4 regions of the Streptomyces sp. NPDC002055 genome follow, and region 1 is predicted to be linked to each of the others. Evidence: riboswitches for the same ligand, from Rfam matches in the RefSeq annotation. Region 1 holds a riboswitch; each other region holds the start of a gene.
What was found. A riboswitch is a leader RNA that binds a small molecule or an ion and turns the genes downstream of it on or off. The one in region 1 is predicted to bind cyclic di-AMP.
Positions count from the first base shown of each region.

Region 2: another riboswitch for cyclic di-AMP. It lies ahead of ABT112_RS32925 (M23 family metallopeptidase); the one in region 1 lies ahead of ABT112_RS20000 (transglycosylase family protein).
Region 3: another riboswitch for cyclic di-AMP. It lies ahead of ABT112_RS01105 (C40 family peptidase); the one in region 1 lies ahead of ABT112_RS20000 (transglycosylase family protein).
Region 4: another riboswitch for cyclic di-AMP. It lies ahead of ABT112_RS18005 (C40 family peptidase); the one in region 1 lies ahead of ABT112_RS20000 (transglycosylase family protein).

Region 1 covers NZ_JBEOXS010000030.1:65,697-68,885, reverse strand. The annotation lists gene ABT112_RS20005 (permease) at 1-452, opposite strand, end outside; cyclic di-AMP (ydaO/yuaA leader) riboswitch at 1,149-1,290, shown strand; gene ABT112_RS20000 (transglycosylase family protein) at 1,296-2,528, shown strand; gene ABT112_RS19995 (hypothetical protein) at 2,868-3,189, shown strand, end outside.
Region 2 covers NZ_JBEOXS010000093.1:14,934-18,122, forward strand. The annotation lists gene ABT112_RS32920 (PP2C family protein-serine/threonine phosphatase) at 1-1,050, shown strand, start outside; cyclic di-AMP (ydaO/yuaA leader) riboswitch at 1,322-1,463, shown strand; gene ABT112_RS32925 (M23 family metallopeptidase) at 1,475-2,518, shown strand; gene ABT112_RS32930 (PrsW family intramembrane metalloprotease) at 2,637-3,189, opposite strand, start outside.
Region 3 covers NZ_JBEOXS010000001.1:244,565-247,753, reverse strand. The annotation lists gene ABT112_RS01115 (inositol monophosphatase family protein) at 1-157, shown strand, start outside; gene ABT112_RS01110 (hypothetical protein) at 628-834, opposite strand; gene ABT112_RS01105 (C40 family peptidase) at 1,146-1,619, opposite strand; cyclic di-AMP (ydaO/yuaA leader) riboswitch at 1,624-1,780, opposite strand; gene ABT112_RS01100 (ATP-dependent Clp protease ATP-binding subunit) at 2,519-3,189, shown strand, end outside.
Region 4 covers NZ_JBEOXS010000026.1:44,363-47,551, reverse strand. The annotation lists gene ABT112_RS18010 (hypothetical protein) at 149-502, shown strand; gene ABT112_RS18005 (C40 family peptidase) at 689-1,837, opposite strand; cyclic di-AMP (ydaO/yuaA leader) riboswitch at 1,846-2,023, opposite strand; gene pcrA (DNA helicase PcrA) at 2,304-3,189, shown strand, end outside.

The DNA of each region.
Region 1 (3,189 bases):
ATCCACAGCCATCCCATGATCACCGAGGTGAGGAGCGAGGCGACGAGCCGGGCGGCCACCATGCCGGGGTTCCCGGGGAAGGCCACGGCCGTGGCGGTGAGGACCACGGGGTTCACGGCGGGAGCCGAGAGCAGGAACGTCAGGGCGGCGGCCGGGGCGACGCCGCGCCGGATCAGGCTTCCGGCCACCGGCACGGAGGCGCATTCGCACCCCGGCAGCACCACCCCGGCGGCGCCGGCGACGGGGACGGCGAGGGCCGGCTTCCTCGGGAGCAGCCTGCTGAACGCGTCGGCGGGCACGAAGGCGTTGATGGCGCCGGACACGGCCGTGCCCAGCAGCAGGAACGGAAGGGCCTGGATCACGATGGCCACACAGACCGTCCGCCAGGCCTGGACGCCGGGGTGGGCGAGCAGGCTCCCGCCGCCCAGGACCAGCGCCGCCGCCACGGCCAGCGCGACTGCGGCCGTGGCGATCAGGGGAGTCGCGGAACGGTTGCGCCCCCGGAGCAGCGCGGTCGCGCCGGAGGCGTGCCGCACCGGCGGCGAGGTGTCGATCAGCTCTTCCGCTCTCTGCACACTGACTCCGCACGTCCGCGATCAAGAACCACACGATAACCGGGGGAGAGGCCCCCGCCGGGGTTGCCACCGCGGTGGGCGGGGCAGCGAATCATCCGTTTCGCCGGATATGCCCCCTGAGGGGAGTGGTTCGGGGTGCGAGTGCCGAGCTGCGGGATGTATACGGCAAATAGACATCAATCCTCCTTCATCGAGGCAAAGTCGAAATGCACCTCAAAGTCGGACAATTGGCTCCGTGGTGACCCATTTCACAAAGATATTTCCGGGGTGTGATGCCGCCCACGCGAAAAGCGTGAATCCGGGCAACTCGGTTACCGCCCGCCGAACGTGAGAGTCGTTCAGTAGTAATGCGAATCGCTCTCGGATCAAGATCCGGAGCTCAGTGTGACCCTGTCCCGAGTGGATCTACCGAAAGGTGATTCCGGGGAATACTCGCCACTTGTCGGAAAGAATTCGGTGCGCTTACTTTTACCGCTGCCTGCCCATGAAAGGGCGGGCCGTACTCTGTCGGAGCGCCGAGTCCTGCCGCCGGTGGAGAGGAAACAACCAACGCACCACGGCAGGAGCGGGGGAACCAGGTAGGTGCCGGACCGCGCAACAGGCGAGGAACGGCTTGGGGTGAAGACGCGCCGCAGCGCACGACGCTGCTCAGGGCGCGGCCGGGCAACTCCAGCCCGAACCCGACAGCTCACCTCGCAGGCGTAGGAGAGGAATACCCCTATGTCTGCACGCGGACGTCACCGCCGGTACAGCCCCGGCCGTATTTCCCGAGCTTCTCTCATCGCCGCTGCCGGTAGTGCCGGAATCGCCCTACCGCTCATCGGTGCCGGCTCGGCGCAGGCCGCTTCCGTCGACACCTGGGACAAGGTCGCGGAGTGCGAGAGCGGCGGCGACTGGAGCATCAACACCGGTAACGGCTTCTACGGTGGCCTGCAGTTCACCAACGACACCTGGCAGGCCTTCGGTGGCGGCGACTACGCCGCGCGCGCCGACCAGGCGACCAAGGACCAGCAGATCGCCGTCGCCGAGAAGGTCCTCGACGGCCAGGGCCCCGGCGCCTGGCCGGTCTGCTCCGGCAAGGCCGGGCTGACCCAGGGCGGCGCCGCCCCGCAGATCAGCCCCGACGGCGGGAAGGCCGCCCCGGCCGAGTCCGCCCCGAAGCCCCAGGGCGAGAAGGGCAAGCCGGCCGAGCGCAAGGCCGGCGCCGGGTCCGAGACCCGCTCGTACACCGTCGTCCGCGGCGACACCCTGTACAAGATCGCCACGACCCACGACGTCAAGGGCGGCTGGCACCGGGTCTACGAGGGCAACCGCGAGGTCGTCGGCGGCGACCCGAACCTGATCCTCCCGGGCCAGAAGCTCACCCTGGGCGGCAAGGAGAAGGGCGCCCCGAAGCACGACGCCCCCGAGCGCGAGTCCGAGCGGCCGGCTCCGAAGCACGAGGCCCACCAGGCCGCCGAGCACAAGGCCGCGCCGAAGCCCGCCGCGAAGGCCGAGCCGAAGCAGCAGGCCGCCCCGGCCAAGGCCGCCGCGCAGAAGTCCGCCGACGGCTTCACCGCCCCCGTCGACGACCTCTCCGTGGGCACCCCGTACCACCAGTCCGGTGCCAGCTGGTCCAGCGGCTACCACACCGGCACCGACTTCCCCGTGCCCACCGGCACCACGGTGAAGGCCATCGGTGCGGGCGAGGTCGTCTCCGCGGGCTGGGGCGGTTCCTACGGCAACCAGGTCGTCATCCGCCACGCCGACGGCAAGTTCAGCCAGTACGCCCACCTGTCCTCGCTGTCCGTGTCGGCCGGCCAGTCGGTCACCGGCGGTCAGCAGATCGGCCTGTCCGGCTCGACCGGCAACTCCTCCGGCCCGCACCTCCACTTCGAGGTCCGCACCGGTCCGGACTACGGCTCGGACATCGACCCGGTCGCCTACCTGCGCGAGCACGGCGTCAGCATCTGAGCCCACGCGCCGGCCCGGCGCGTGGCACCGAGGCCCGGGGTGACCGACCGGCCTCACCGACGGACCGAGGCGCCCGTCCCCGCTGCACGGGGGCGGGCGCCTCGTCCGTTGTGTGCGCCGCTTCGGCGCGGCCCGTCCGCGCGCCGCGCCGTCCCCCGCCCGGCCGAGCCGGCCGAGACCGTGACCGCGGGGGTGTCCGGGGGCGGGGAAACGGCCCCGCCGTGCGGCCGGACGGGTGATCCCGGAGGCCGATCCGCAACCGGAGGGAGAAACCGGCCGTCGGAACGGGAGACCATGATTTCCCCCTGACCGATGGGGAATTGAAGGAAGGCACCGACCATGGCCGATCCGACGGCAGTCACGATGGAGCTCCCCCCGCGGCCCGACGCCCCGGACCCGGCCCGGATCGGCGGCCATCTGACGCCGGCCGACGGGCTGCGGCTCATGCTGCACGCCGAACTCACCCGGGCCGCCGTCCCGCCGCACCCCGACGACCTGCGGGTCATCCACGATCTCGCGCAGCTGGACGAGGACGCCGTCGGGACCATCGTCCGCTGGCTCCGGCAGGCCGCCGGCAGCACCGTCACCCTGCCGCCCCGCACCGTGGGCCGCTCGGCGTGCACGGTCCCGGTCCCCGCGCAGCCCCCGGCGCCGGAGCCCG
Region 2 (3,189 bases), on a different contig from region 1:
CCGTTCTTCTCGCTGCGGGCCACGGCCGCCGCGGGGATCGCCGCCGGGGGAGCGGTCGTCGCCCTGCACGTCTACAACGGCGACGTGGGCGCCATCGAATCGGTGACGGAGCTGGTCACCGTGCTGACCGTCGCCCTGCTCGCGCTGTTCATCAACCGCGTGGTGCGGCGCGGCGACCGGCAGCTGGCGTCGGCCCGCAGCATCGCCGAGGCCGTCCAGCTCGCCGTCCTGCCGACGCCCGACGAGCGCATCGGCGGTTTCCAGGTCGCCGCCCGGTACGAGGCGGCGCTGGCCGACGCCCGGATCGGCGGGGACCTGTACGCGGTGCAGCAGACCCCGCACGGGGTCCGCCTGATCGTGGGCGACGTCCGGGGGAAGGGGCTGGGGGCCGTCGCGGCGGTCGCCGTGGTCATCGGCGCCTTCCGGGAGGCGGCCGAGGAGGAACCGGATCTGGTACAGGTCGCCGCCCGGCTGGAGCGGGCGCTGGCCCGCGAGGCGCGGGGCGAGGACCTGGACCGGTTCGAGGGCTTCACCACCGCGGTGCTGGCGGAGGTGGGCGCCGCGCGCCCCTCCGTCACCGACGGGGCGCCGCCCGAGGGCACGCTGCGCGTCCTCAACCGCGGCCATCCGGCGCCGCTGCTGCTCTCCGCCGACGGCTCGGTGTGCGGGGTCGAGCCGGTGGTGGCCTCGCTCCCGCTCGGGATGGGGGATCTGGGGGCCTGGCCGGAGCAGGTGGACACCTTCGACTTCCCGCGCGGGTCGACCCTGCTGCTGTTCACCGACGGGGTGACCGAGGCCCGGGACGAGAAGGGGGTCTTCTACGACCCGGCGAAGCGGCTCGACGGCCGGCTGTTCCCCGGGCCCGACGCCCTCCTCGACGCGCTCGTCGAGGACGTGGCCCGGCACACCGGGGGCGAGCCGGCGGACGACATGGCGCTGCTGGCGGTCAGCCGGCCGGGGCGGCGGCAGCCGGAGCGCCGGCGGACCGTGGGGCTGACCCGCGGCTCGGGCGAGGGCCGGGCCGCCGCCCCGGCGCCCTACGGTCCGTGACCGGAATGCATCACTTCGCATAACAAGTGACGCACGATCAGCCGGAACGTGTTTCACGGGTCCGCTCAACTCGCCCCCATTGGGCGGCACATGTCCGGATTGATCCCGCCCCAATCTGTTAACGATCAACGAGAACCGCTTGGATTCCGGCCCCGGCCCTATTAACGTTCGATAACGCAGCGCGGTCGTCCCAGCCGTCACAAGAGACGGCACCGTGCGCCGTCGCCGAATCCCGAACGCACAGCACCACCCCGCAGGGCCTGCATCACCGGACACACCAGCACCACCTGCACCCAGGGAACCGGGGAACCAACACCTTGGGGTGAATCGGGCGTCTCTCCCAGAGGGGTCCGTAGGAGACCTTCCTGCTCCGAACCCGTCAGCTAACCCGGTAGGCGAGAAGGAAGGAAAGGAGTGCGCCCGCGTGGCGTCCAACAGGCCTGCCCCCGAATCCCCGTACACACCCCAGAGTTTCGATCCCGGATTCGGTGAGGAACCCCCGGCCGCAGCGGGTGAGTGGAACCCGACCGAGGAATCCGTCGCCCCCGTGCGCGGCCGGCACCGCGTCGTCAAGCAGCGCGGCGGCGGCATGGCCCGCAGCGGCGCCGTCCTCGGCGTGGGCGTCTTCGCCGCCGTCGGCGCGGGCGGCATGGCCAGTGCGCAGGAGAAGCCGCCGGTCTCCATCTCCATGCCGGACCTCTCCACCGTCTCGGAGAAGCTTCCCGACGCCGCCTCCCTGCCCGGCATCGGCTCCCTGGTCGCGGACGACGCGGAACAGGCCCCGGTCGCCGTCGCCTCCGCCGCCCCGCTGAGCGACGCCGGGCTCACCGCCGACGAGGCCGCCGACGGCACCGGCGCGGGCGAGGCGCTGCGCGCCCGCATCATGCGCCAGGCCGAGCAGCAGCAGAGCGCCGCCGAGAAGGCCGAGCGCGAGGCCGCCGAGAAGGCCGCCGCGGAGAAGGCCGCCGAGCAGGCCGAGCGGAAGCAGGCCGAGGCCGCCGCCGCGAAGAAGAAGGCGGCGGAGGAGGCGGCGCGCAAGAAGGCCGAGGCCGAGCGGGTGGCGAAGCTCGCCAAGGAGTTCACCGTCCCGGTCTCCTCCTACACCCTCACCTCCAGCTTCGGGCAGGCCGGCGACCTCTGGTCCAACGACCACACCGGCCAGGACTTCGCGGCCCCCACCGGCACCCCGGCCAAGGCGGTCCACGGCGGCACCATCACCCAGGCCGGCTGGGCCGGGGCGTACGGCTACCGGATCGTGCTCACCCTCGACGACGGCACCGAGGTCTGGTACTGCCACCTCTCCTCGATGACGAAGACCTCCGGCAAGGTGACCACGGGCGAGACCATCGGCCGCGTCGGCGCCACCGGCAACGTCACCGGCCCCCACCTCCACCTCGAGGTCCGTCCCGACGGCGGCTCGCCGATCGACCCGGCCTCCTGGCTGCGGGACCGCGGCCTCTCCATCTGACGGCAGCTCCTTCCCACCGGCGCCCGCCGCCGCATCCTCCGACAGCCCTGGTGACGTCCCCCCGACACCAGGGCTGTCGGCCTGTTACGGCTCCGTACCCCGGGGCCGCGACCGGCCCTCAGGGGCCGTACGGGCGGGTGCCGGGCCCGTGCGGCGGCCCGTACGGACCGGCGGCCTGCCCGTATCCCTGGCCCTGCCCGTACCCCTGGCCCTGCGGCGGATACGGCCGGCCGGACGGCTGCGGCCCGCCCGGCGGCACGTAGCCGTACCCGGGCGGCGGCGGAGTCCACTGCTGCGGCCCGGTCCAGGCCGGTGCCGTCATACGGGCCGCGTGGGCCAGCGCGGGCTGCGCCATGTCCTTGCGCTGCCAGAGGTGGTGCAGCAGCTCCTGTTCCCGGGCGACGAAGTCCGTGCCCGCCGCTCCCCGGTGGGCGCGCTGCCGCAGGAACGCCAGGGCCGTCGCGCAGACCTGGTACTCGACGACCATGCGGCGTCCGGCCGCGCCGTGGGTACGGCGCGCCACGGTACGGGCGATCGACCGCGCCTTCATGGAGGACAGCGCGTGCGGCTCGGCCGGCGCCAGCCAGCCCGCCGCCACATAGGCCGGCAGATGGCTGCGGACCGTCCTGAGCTCGCTGCTGCGCGACCAGATCACCAGCCAGGTCAGCAGC
Region 3 (3,189 bases), on a different contig from region 1:
GGAGGCCGGCGGGACCGCGCTCACGGCGCGCGGGGAGCCGTTCCGTATGGCGCAGGGCGTCGTCCCGTTCACCGCCGCGCGGGATGCCGCGACGGCGCGACGGGTCGCGGAGCTGCTGGCCGTTCCGCTCCCTTCGGCCCCTGTGCCCGGGAGCTGAGACCGCGTCTCCCGGGGCGGGCGGGGCCCATCGGCCGGATACCGGCACGTGGCCGAAAGCGTGCGCGGGATCGTTCCCCGGCCGGATGTTCCCCTTCTCGGCCCGCGTTCGCGTCACGATCGAGGGGCAGCACTTCCTACGGGCTCCACGGAGCGTCTTCTCACCCGATGGACGACGACAGGCGACAGGAGGCTGCCGTGAGGATCGATCCGGCGGAGATCCGCAACCAGTGCCCGCAGTGCGGTGCACCGATGCAGCAGAGCCCCAAGGGCGGCTGGCTGTGCACCAATTGCGGTGCCCAACGCCGAGGCTCCGGTTCCGTGCAGGCCGACATTCCGGTCGGGCCGGACGGCCGTCCGGGCCGACGCCGTTCACGCCCACCGCACACCGCACACCGCACACCGATCCCGCTCGACGGGCAACGCTCCGACAGAGTGCCCGCCGGCCGCACCGAAACCGACGCTTTCCGGTCAGAGTTCCGCTGCGGCGGGTGAGCCGGACTTCACCGCGTGACGCATCGAAAAACACCGGCGCACGGTGACCTCATATCCGAAGCGAAAACCGCGCGCCGTCATCACTCGATCACTCCGCGATACGGCACGAATGACCGGCGGCTGCGCCGGTCCGGAATGCAGGGGCGAAAACACCGGCCACGACCACTTCTCCGGGTCGGTCATGGCCGGTGTCCCGTGCATCACCCCGCCCGGAATTGGCGACGGGATATCCGTACGGGGCGCGATACCGGGACGCGTACGGCCCGATCACGGTCCGATCGGGGAAACGGAACGGAGTATCCGGGACTAGCGGAATTTCCCTCTCCGGCCCGCGACGGGACCATCCGCGACGCCTGCCGCCGCATGGCCGGTGGCGACGCCGGGCCCATCCCCTGGACCCGGCCCCACCACCTCGGCCTGCGACGGCACGGCGCTCCGGCCGGCACGGCAGGCCGGACCCCCTCAGCCGGTCAGGCCGAGCGGCGGGGGCGGCCCTACTTGACCCGCCCGTACCAGACGCTGCGGGTCCAGATCCGCTCCTTGCGCACCGTCCTCCCGGGCTTCGGCGAATGCCAGATCTTGCCCTTCCCCGCGTAGATGCCCACGTGGTAGACACCGCCACCCGAGTGGAAGAAGACCAGGTCACCCGCCTTCCGGGAGCGCACCGAGACATGGCGGGTCTTGTTGTACTGGGCAGCCGCCGTGCGAGGCAGCTTCTTGCCCACCCGCTTGAACGAGTACAGCGTGAGACCGGAGCAGTCGAACCGGTGCGGGCCCACCGCACCGTAGCGGTAGGGGGATCCCTTCTTGGAGGCCGCGATCCTCAGGGCCTTGCCGGCCGGCGTGGCCGCTTCCGCGGTGGGCGCGGCAGCGGGTATCAGCGTCGAGCCGGCGAGAGCGGCGGCCGTGAGAACCGAGGTGGTTCCGGCACGGGATATGAGCGCAGGAATGCGTGTACGCGCAGACATGCGGAAGCCCTTCGTCATCCGCCTGCGAAAGATGACCTGTCGGGTTCGGGCCGGCGAAGTTGCCCGGCCACATGACGTGGCTTCACCCCAAGAGCCATCACCTTCATGGCTCGGTCGTACTTGGGTCTCCCGCTCCTGCCGAAGTTGGGTGTTCGCGGTACATCCGGACGGCGGCAGGACTCGGCGTCCATCCGGATCGCCCCGCCTCGGTTGGCGGGGGCTTGTTGTCGGTTATGGATCCTGCGTCATCAACCACCGTAATTCAGAGCCGAAATGGCCTTCTGTGAACTTCTTCACTCTCATCCGATTGGGCGATCCGGGCCCGCCGGGCGGTGTGAATACCTCCGGTAACGGGCTTTGAGCAGCGTGAAGTTGGGCATCGTCAGCCGCCACTTCGCAGCGCTCCCGGTATCCCCAATTCCGCTTCTGCGCAGTGGAGTTGACGGTGTGACAGGTGGGTGCTCATGCAGGTTGCGCCGATGCCCGGAGGGGTCACCTTCCGGGCAGCCCGGAGGGTGCCGGGCACCGCGCGGAGGGGAGCCGGCCGGAGGGCGCGATGTGCCGGACCCACTCGCTCCGGAACCCGCGCCGCACCGGCCGCACGATACGGACGGGGCCAGGCCGGGCCCTGCGCGGGACGGCCGCCGCGCCTCCCCGCCGACCGCGACTACGGGGTCGGCCACGACCGAGAGCGCCGGAGTGAGTCATTCCGGCTGCCGGCCGGGCCCGGGGCACCGCCTCCGCCCGGGCCCGGCACACTCCCTCCATATCGTCTAAATTGGGGCAGGTGGGGTTACGGCGGTCCGTTGTACGCCGGGCCTGCGGGACCGTGTCCGACCGCCGCACGCGCACCGAGACAGGCGTGGCCCGGTCCGGCCGGACCACGGGGACGGATACCCATGACCGACGGCCAGCAGGGTCCCGAGGACCACGGCCCGGACCCCCTCGGAGACTTCTTCTCGCACTTTCTCGGCGGCGGCCAGCCCGGGCAGCCGCCGGACGCGCGGCGCATCGACTTCAGCCGCATGATGAGCGGCCCCGCGCGGCAGCTCGTCTCCGCCGCGGCCACCTACGCCGCCCGGCACGGCAGCTCCGATCTCGACACCGAGCACCTGTTGCGGGCCGCGCTCTCCACCGAGCCGACCCGCGGCATGGTCACCCGGGCCGGCGCGGACCCGGACGCGCTCGCCGCGGAGATCGACCAGCAGGCCGGGAACGGCCCGCCGCGCACCTCGATCGCCGTCACCCCGGCGGTCAAGCGCGCCCTGCTCGACGCCCATGAGATCGCGCGCTCCACCGGTGCTTCGTACATCGGTCCGGAGCACATGCTCGTGGCGCTGGCCGCGAACCGCGACTCCACGGCCGGCCAGATCCTCAACGCCGCGCACTTCTCGCCGCCCGCCGGGTCCCGGGACGGCTTCACGGGCGCGCCCGGTACGCCCGGGCCGCGCCCCGGACCGGAGGAGCGGAACACCCCGAACCTCGACAAGTACGGCCGGGATCTCACCGAGCTCGCCGCCGAGGGCCGGATCGACCCGGTGATCGGACGCGACGAGGAGATCGAGCAGAC
Region 4 (3,189 bases), on a different contig from region 1:
GGACTGGGTCCTTTACGTGCGGGTCTGAACGGAAGCCCCGGGTGATTTCTCGCCGCTCTGACGTTTCCCGGTGCGCGCATGATCGAAATGGCGATAGAGCCGGACCCGGCTGCGAGCGGGTGCTATGGGCCCGGTTACGCTCCGCCGCATGGACATATTGATCAATGTCTTCGTCGGCCTGCACATCATCGGCATCGCCTCGCTGCTCGGCGGATTCCTCACCCAGATGAAGGCGATGGGCCAGGGCACGGCGCGGTTCGTCCCCGGGATGCTGCACGGCGCGCTGACCATGCTCGTCACCGGCGTCGCGCTGGTCGGCCTGAACCAGGCCGACGACCAGACCCCGAACACCGTCAAGCTCGGCGTGAAGCTCGCCCTGCTGGTCGTCATCCTCGCCCTGGTCTATGTGAAGCGGGACGAGGAGAAGGTCGAGAAGGGCGCCTTCGCCGCGGTCGGCCTGCTGACGGTCGCCAATGTGTTCATCGCGGTGCTCTGGACATAGCCCCGCAGTCCCGGCCCGGGACGTACCCCCGCAGTCCCGGCCCGGACGTAGCCCCGGAGTCCCGGAAGGGGGCGGCCCCGGCCGGCCGGAAGCGATACTCGGCCCCGATCCGCCCCTTCAATGGCCCCCCGAACGCAGTGCGCCCCACCGGCGGTCCGGTGGGGCGCACTCCGCGTTGTCGGCCGGCTACGAGGGGCGGACGCTGCCGTAGATCGGCATGTAGGTGATCGCCTCGGTGCGGACGTTGGCGCCCGGCTTCGGGGCGTGGACCATCTGGCCGTTGCCCGCGTAGATCCCGACGTGGCTGATGTCGTCGTAGAAGAACACCAGGTCACCCGGCTTGAGATCCTCGGTGGCGACCCGGGTGCCGACCTTCACCTGGTCCCACGTGGTGCGCGGCAGGGAGACCCCGGCGCTCTTCCACGCGGCCTGGGTGAGCCCCGAGCAGTCGAAGGAGTTCGGGCCGCTGGCGCCCCAGACGTACGGCTTGCCTATCTGTGCCTTCGCGAAGGCCAGCGCCTGGGCGGCCTTGGCCGAGGCGGTGCCGGAGTCCGAGTCCTGGCCGGTGCCGGTGCCGGTGGAAGGGCCCGCGCTGTCGCCCCGCTCGGCTTCCTCCCGGCGCTGCTTCTCGGCCTGCTCCCGGGCCAGCTCCTCCGCCTTGCGCTGGGCCTCCTCCTGCTTCCGGCGCTCGATCGCCGCCAGCCGGGCCTTCTCCTCGGCGGTGAGGTCCGACAGCAGATCGCGGGCCTCGGCGAGCTTGCGCTGCACGGTCCGCTTGCTGGCCCGCAGCCGGTCCTGCGAATCGGTGAGCGACTCCAGGCTCCGGGTGGCCCTGCCCCGCTGCTCGGACGCCTCCTCCTGCTCCTCCTGGAAGTCCGAGACGGCCCGCTGCTGCCGCTGGGTCATCCGGTCCATCAGGTGGTTCTGGTCGAAGTAGTCCTGCGGCTGCTCCGAGAGCATCAGCGTTGCGGTCGGGGCCATCCCGCCCTCGCGGTACTGGGCCGCGGCGAGGCCGCCGAGCTTGCGCCGGGACTCGTTCAGCCGCTCCGTCCGCTTCGCGACGTCGTCGACCAGCCGGTCGGTGCGGGAACGCTGGGCGTCGGTGCGCTCCTTGGCCTGGTTGTACTCCTGGGTGGACGACTCGGCCTGGCGGTACAGGTCGTCGACCTTCTTCTGGACCTCTTCGATACTCTGCGGCGGCTCGTCCGGCGCGGCCTGGGCGCTCTGCGACAGCAGCGTCGCGGACGCCACCGCCGCGGTGGTGAGGCCGACGGCCGCGCGGGCGGAGCTGGGGGAGGCGAGAATGCTGGTCCGCGGTTTGCGGTGCGACGCCAAGGCGCGCGTCTCCTTCCGTGGACCGCCTACCGGGTTAGCTGTCGGGTTCGGGCGGATCGGAAGGCTGCCCTACGGCCCGTGCACGGCGTTCGATCCGCGTGCGGAGGGCCGATTCACCCCATTGTTGCTTTGTGGGTCCCCGGCTCCGGGTGCCTGAGGCAGGGCCGGACTCGGCGGAGGCCGCCCGTGCCGACGCGGTCGTCGGCGGGTGGTGCGAGCCGCCTGAGCGAGCACGGTAGCCAATGTGTGGGGGTGCTGTGAAGGCTGGTGTTCGATATGCCCGAAACCTTTTCGTGACCTGAGGTGTGAGCTCGATCATGCCGCCCCCGGCCTCCTGCCGGCCGGGCCCCACGGCCTGTACCTTGCCCGCCGGCGGACCGGCGGCGGCCGGAACGGGACGGTCGCCGCCGCCCGGACGCGGGAACCGGTGTGGGCTGTCGGTCCGGCGGCCTAGACTCGGTGGGCGATGAGCAGCCTCTTTGACGACAGCTTCCTGGCGGACCTCGAGCACTCGGGCGAGGAGCCCCCGCCGCCGCCCGAGGAGTCCGCGCACCCGCGGGAAGAGGTCCCCCACGACCTCTTCGAGGGGCGCTTCGACCACCCCGTCCAGCGGGACGCGTACTACCGCGACGGCGCGCCGAGGCCTGCCATCGACCCGGCCGCGCTGCTCGAGGGCCTGAACGAACAGCAGCGCGCCGCCGTCGTCCACACCGGATCGCCGCTGCTCATCGTCGCCGGCGCCGGCTCGGGCAAGACCCGGGTGCTCACCCACCGCATCGCCCACCTCCTGGGCGCGCGCCACGTCCACCCCGGCCAGATCCTCGCGATCACCTTCACCAACAAGGCCGCCGGGGAGATGAAGGAGCGCGTCGAGGAGCTCGTCGGCCCCCGGGCGAACGCCATGTGGGTGTCCACCTTCCACAGCGCCTGCGTCCGCATCCTGCGCCGGGAGAGCAAGAAGCTCGGCTTCACCTCCAGCTTCTCGATCTACGACGCCGCGGACTCCAAGCGCCTGATGTCGCTGGTCTGCCGGGATCTCGACCTGGACCCCAAGCGGTACCCGCCCAAGTCGTTCAGCGCGAAGATCTCCAACCTCAAGAACGAGCTCATCGACGAGGAGACCTTCGCCGGGCAGGCGTCTGGGGGCACCTCCCAGTCGGAGACTGGGGGAGGCTTCGAGAAGACGCTCGCCCAGGCCTACGCGATGTACCAGTCGAGGCTGCGCGAGGCCAACGCCCTCGACTTCGACGACATCATCATGACCACGGTCCACCTGCTCCAGGCCTTCCCGGACGTCGCCGAGCACTACCGGCGGCGCTTCCGGCACGTCCTCGTCGACGAGTACCAGGACA